Regions from separate parts of the Leuconostoc sp. C5 genome, predicted to be linked through region 1. Evidence: riboswitches for the same ligand, from Rfam matches in the RefSeq annotation. Region 1 holds a riboswitch; the other holds the start of a gene.
The links. A riboswitch is a leader RNA that binds a small molecule or an ion and turns the genes downstream of it on or off. The one in region 1 is predicted to bind thiamine pyrophosphate.
Positions count from the first base shown of each region.

Region 2: another riboswitch for thiamine pyrophosphate. It lies ahead of thiM (hydroxyethylthiazole kinase); the one in region 1 lies ahead of RHP56_RS06995 (nucleoside 2-deoxyribosyltransferase).

Region 1 is NZ_CP134351.1:1,383,369-1,386,585, forward strand. Features, by position in the region: gene RHP56_RS06990 (thymidylate synthase) at 19-1,026, opposite strand; gene RHP56_RS06995 (nucleoside 2-deoxyribosyltransferase) at 1,051-1,521, opposite strand; TPP riboswitch at 1,631-1,738, opposite strand; gene RHP56_RS07000 (phosphoketolase family protein) at 2,117-3,217, shown strand, end outside.
Region 2 is NZ_CP134351.1:440,954-444,170, reverse strand. Features, by position in the region: gene thiE (thiamine phosphate synthase) at 1-217, opposite strand, end outside; gene thiD (bifunctional hydroxymethylpyrimidine kinase/phosphomethylpyrimidine kinase) at 210-1,043, opposite strand; gene thiM (hydroxyethylthiazole kinase) at 1,036-1,815, opposite strand; TPP riboswitch at 1,960-2,050, opposite strand; gene RHP56_RS02385 (ABC transporter ATP-binding protein) at 2,088-2,801, opposite strand; gene RHP56_RS02380 (ABC transporter ATP-binding protein) at 2,798-3,217, opposite strand, start outside.

The sequences.
Region 1 (3,217 bases):
TTAGCCACAACTTCATCCTTAAATAAATTTTCTGTCATTGGACACCATCCCTCTACTCATTTTTGTTGGCCATCTATTCAGCAAAAGATGTTGATATACTGGCAAAAGATGGTCAAATAACACCTGGTCCACTTCCTCGTGATAATAAATCATTTGGTAAATACTAGATAAGGCCAATATTTGTTGCCAATACGACGATAACTCAGTCTGTTGAATGTCCACCCAATTCATTGTTAATTCTTTTTTTCTTAATTTTTCTTCATAATGCATTAGCTCATGTACCATCGCCCAATTATTTCCTTGCGGCATTTTAGGAGAGATAAATGTTTGCTCATTTGATTCATTGAGCACATGCGTCACCCACTGATTATCAGGTTCATAAATATGCATTGTGCCCACGCTATGGTAATATTTTCCAACTTTAAGATTCAACTCTCGTGCCATAAATTCTTGGATAAAGGTGAATGAAAAAATATCACTTACTATGCCTCGAAACGCATCATTTGCTCGCATGTAAGCCACCATATTAAGTTGGTTATTTCTAATTAAGAACTGCAATCCCAATGTGCAAGATACATCTAAATTTTGATTAATTGTTAATTCGTGCGCATCAAATATTTGGATTACCGCTCGTTTCGAATCAGCATCATTTAGCAGTTCTTGTTTAACGTTCTGCCATTGATTTAGGTTTTGTTCCCCAAAATGAAACAGCTTTTTGCCGTATGCCGTACCGGTTAGTATTTGCCCGTCCATTGAATAATCAGGCATTCGTTTATTGTAATAGCTGATGTAAGACAAGCTATTGTTTCCTGTTAGATACCACAATGCCTCCGCAAAATTAAAGATAATATTTGTTTTTCTCGTTTGGCTATATACAATTCTCTGTACGGGATTTTCAATTTTAAAATTAACACCTAATTTTTCCCGACTACTAAATCCTCTGGGCTCATTGAAAAATTCTGCATGATGATATATTTCATTTAGTTCGGCTATATAGGCATCATCAAAGGTTTCATATGTTGTCATTTAACTCAACTCCCTCATTCAACGCTACTTTGACAATACTTTATTGTGTTGTAGATAATTGTCTATCACATTACTTATTTGTGAAAGGCAACTATTCATATTTTCGTAATAGATATACTCTACGTCCCCAATTACACCAAGACCACGTATCAAATATGCATAGTCAACATCATTCTTTAAAAGCAAAATAATCTTTTTATGAAATGCTGACGCCCAGCCAATTTCAATATGGGTACCTGGTGATGCTGGGCTACCCGGAAAAGCCATTAAAACATCACAATTTTTTATGGAATTAAAATCAGCATCTGTACATTGAGTGGGGGTCATCATTTCTAATCCCCAATTCTCTCGTTTGTGCGCATTATCCACAAACATTCCTTTATCTTCTAACACTTGCATTACTTGCTGCAGTGCCTGTGTAGTTTCCGTATTGACTCGATTGTTTTGATTCAAAAGTTGTTTGAAAGGTGCCGCCAAAAAAACACGTTGATTCACAAAATTGCCTCCTAAATTTTCAACACATAGAAAAAGAGCGTTTGCAATAATAACAGTTATATTGCAAACGCTCTTAGATATAGTATGGCTGTTTATATGATTGCAAAAAAATCATATATTCATACTTTCCTACGCTGCTTGCTACAGATCAGGTTCAAAGGGTTCAAAGATTATCTCTTCTCTCTCAGCTTTTTTAAAAGCACCCCTAGTATGTTAATTAATCGACTAATAACAAAATCGAGTGTAACACACTTGTTCAGAAGTATGCAAACAAATTATTTTACCAAATAGTCATTTTAAGACGTTAATTCCCGTTATGACGCGATTATAACCATAAAAGTCAATACCAATACATTAATTGGGTCGTACCAATTAATGTATTGGTATTGACTTTTTAAAAAACAACCTTTACGATGAATATGTAAAAACACGGCTTGATAATGAATTGGTGTTCGCCAGGTTCAGATTAATTATCAATTTATTTCTGAACTTTTCACTATACTTTGCAAAGTTAATTTTATATCTTGCAATATTTTTTACGCAATCTTAGCATGCACCTTGTGTATGCATTGTCACAAATTGGAGGAAGTATCAAATGAATATCGATTCAACAGATTACCTGAACAATTTAGATGCCTACTGGCGAGCTACCAATTATTTGTCAGTTGGACAACTCTATTTGTTAGATAACCCATTGCTTAAGGAAAAGTTAACGGCAGAACAAGTTAAAATTCACCCAATCGGGCACTGGGGCACGATTCCTAGTCAAAACTTTATTTATGCCCATTTAAATCGTGCTATTAATAAATTTAATTTGAATATGTTTTACATTGAGGGGCCTGGCCATGGCGGACAAGTAATGATTTCAAATGCTTATCTTGATGGTAGTTATACCGAAGCATTTCCAGAAATCACACAGGATGAAGCGGGTATGCAGAAAATGTTTAAGCGTTTCTCTTTCCCCGGTGGCGTTGCTTCACATGCTGATCCTAAAGTACCTGGATCGATTCATGAAGGTGGTGCTTTAGGCTATTCTATCTTGCACGGTGCTGGTGCTGTATTGGATAATCCAGACCTCATTGCTGCGGTTGTTGTTGGCGATGGTGAGGCAGAAACGGCACCCCTAGCCACTTCATGGCATGTTAATAAATTTTTGAATCCTAAAAATGATGGTACTGTATTACCAATTTTGAATTTAAATGGCTTCAAGATTGCGAATCCCACAGTTCTCTCTCGAGAATCTGATGAAACACTAACCGAGTATTTCCACAGTCTGGGATGGCACCCTTACTTTGTAAGTTCTTTTGACAAACCGATTATGCAAGTTCATGAAGAAATGGCAAAAACCATGGACACAGTATTTACTGAGATTAAAGACATTAGAGAAAAAGCCGTTCAGCAGACAAATGAAGAGATTACACGACCACTTTGGCCAATGATTGTTTTACGTTCACCTAAAGGCTGGACAGGGCCAAAAACTTGGGATGACAAGCCAATTGAAAATTCATTTCGTGCACACCAAATTCCAATTCCTGCTGACCAAAATCATCCTGAATATATACCACAACTTGTTGATTGGTTACAATCTTACAAACCAGATGAATTATTTGATGAAAACGGTCAGTTAACACAAGCTATCCAAGAAGTATTACCGAAAAAAGAGCTACGTATGGCCAATAATTCGGTCACCAATGCT
Region 2 (3,217 bases), 940 kb from region 1:
TCAATGGTACATGGTAGTCAGCTGTTAGTTGCCGGACTTTTTTGGCTACTCGTAATTTCTCTGATCCACTTAAAGCCAGTTGCCCTTTTTCTCGATATTGAAACACACTGATTTTCGATTGCAGTGCTTCCTCTAAGACTTCAAAAAAATGTCTCTCTCCATTGGTGTCCTGAGTTCCTAATACAAAATAATTTACTAATATGCTCGGATCAAACATTTTCTAGCACCTCTGGAAAATGCCTGTCAGTCATTCTTGCCTGGTGATTAAGCGGTCCATGCCCATGCCCAACATCGATACCTTCACGAATGGTAGCATCAACATAAGCTTTTGCATGAATAATAGCCGTTTTCATATCATCTCCCAAAGCTAAACGAGCAGTAATGGCCGCAGAAATTGTATCCCCTGTCCCGTGAGTTCTAATTGTATCTACCCGTGAGCTTTTAAGCCAAAAATGACTACCATCAGCCAATAGAATATAGTCATAAACATCTTTCCCGGAGGCATGTCCACCTTTTAATAATACGTTTTCAACTCCTAATTGTTGTATCTTTGAAGCTGATTGCATCACATCTTCATGGTTAGTAATGTTTGACCCACTTAAGACTTCAGCTTCTGGCATATTAGGCGTAATGAGCGTTGCCAGCGGTATCAAACTAGACTTAATAGCAACTATGGCCTCATCACTCAATAAGTGAGCGCCTCCCTTGGCAACCATTACAGGATCTAATACATAGTTACCAAAATCTGCTTGTTGTAAAAATTCAGACACTGATTCTACTGTGGGCACATCACCAAGCATGCCACTTTTTACAGCACTTATTTTTAAGTCATCAGCCACTGATTTTAATTGGGCATGGATCATAGATGGTGAAGTCATCGAAACTTGCTGTACACCCATTGTGTTTTGTGCTGTTAGAGCAACAATAACATTAGCGCCATAAACACCTTGGGCGGCAAACGTCTTTAGATCCGCGCTAACTCCAGCGCCACCACTGCTATCCATACCAGCAATTGTTAGAACTTGGGGTGTTTTATTAACCATGATTCAGCACACTTTCCTTAATAAAATTTTGAACATCGATATTATCAATAACAAATAATTCATCTAATAATTGATTTGTAAAAGAACCTGGTTGATTCGTTTTTGTAGCGGCTTTTTGTCCAGCAAGTTTGAATGTAGCCATTGCATTCATCACATTAGGAACCTTTAGCCCATCGGCAATGAACGCACCAATTAATGATGATAAGGCATCTCCTGTACCTACAATAGAAGATAATTGTTCAACATTTATATCAAGTGTTTGTGTGTATTGACCATCACTGACAACGTCACAAGCCCCGCTTAGCGCAATCACTGCACCTGTTTTTTTGGCGGCACGCTGTGCAATTTCAATTACGTCACCTTTTCCAGTAGCATCAATACCTTGACTAGCAAAATCAATATCGGCAAACCAAGCAATTTCGGCTGCATTACCACGAATAACATCAACATGACCAGATGCTAAAAATTGTGTAATGGCTTTAGACCTAAATGGAACTGATACAGCAACCGGATCTAATACGACTGGCTTGCCTAATTGGTATGCTTCCTGAGAAAGTTTAATAATATCGTTAATTTCTACTTTTTGAAGCGTCCCTGTGTTAATAATCACCGCATTGGCAATTCCGGCTAATTCCTTAAATTCTGCTAGCTCGCGACTCATTAACGGTGAGGCACCAACAACATTAACTACATTAGCTACAAATTGTGGTGTAACAAAATTTGCATAAGTAAGGACAAGAGGTGATTTCGTTCTAATGTCTGTAATATTCATGATTAAATTCCTTTTTTGTTTGGCTTCGTGTTTTTAAACAAATATCTTCATTAATTTTAAAAATTAACATTAATGAATAAAAAAACCGCTAACTATCAGAAAAGATTAGTTAACGGCTAAATAGGCATATTTATACACTAGAATAGTTCATTATTATAATCTTCCTTCGCACGAATTACCGTAATCAGGTTCAATGGGTATCTCTCAGCCAGCTTGGGCACCCCAGATATTTATTTAATTCTACTTCAGTGTACCTGAATCCATATGAATAATCAACCGCCTAAGTATGCTTTGCGCACGTCATCTGATGCAAGTAGCTCTGCTCCCGTACCTGTCATCGTAATCTTTCCACTTTCCAAAACATAGCCTCGATCCGCAATTTTTAGCGCTTGATTCGCATTTTGTTCGATTACTAATACTGTCATTCCTTGTGCATTAACATTTTTAATAATATCAAAAACTTTCTCAATAAATAGCGGTGCCAAGCCCATGGAAGGTTCATCCAACAATAACAATTTTGGTTTTGCCATTAATGCGCGACCCATGGCTAGCATTTGTTGTTCACCACCAGATAAAGTCGCTGCATCTTGATTACGTCTTTCCTTTAAAATTGGAAACTGATCGTAAATAAGTGCGTATTCATCTTTCAAGTTAATACCCTTGCCTCGAGTAAAAGCACCCAACTGTAGGTTTTCTTGAACAGTCATGCCAGAAAACACGCGACGTCCTTCTGGCACTTGAGCAACTCCACTTGAGACAATTCGCTCTGAATTCATAGTCAATATGTTTTGATTTTCAAATAAAATACGTCCCTTAGTGGGTTTTTCTAAGCCCGAAATCGTACGTAAAATTGTAGTTTTCCCAGCGCCATTAGCACCAATTAGTGATACGATTTCGTTATTGTTCACCACAAAGTTAACGTCTTGTACCGCTTTAATGGCACCATAACTTACGTTTAAATTTTCAACTGTCAGTAATGCACTCATTCGTTATTTTCTCCCAAATATGCACGGATCACATCGGCATTTTGCTGTATTTCTAATGGTGTGCCACTGGCTAATAACTTACCGTACTCTAATACATATAATCGCTCACTGACAGCCATAACAAGGTTCATATCATGCTCAATTAAAATAATTGTCATCTTAAATTCTTGTTGAACTTGTTTAATTAAACGTGTTAAATCAGCCGTTTCTTGTGGATTCATACCAGCTGCTGGCTCATCTAAAAATAAGATTTTAGGTTTTGTGGCCAATGCCCGCACAATTTCTAAACGTCGTTGTTGCCCATATGGTAAGTTTGTTGCCAGCGTATCTTGTACCTCCAGCATATCAAAAATACTTAGCAGCTTACGAGCTTCGTTTTTTAGTTGCTCTTCATTTTTATAAAATGAAGGTAAACG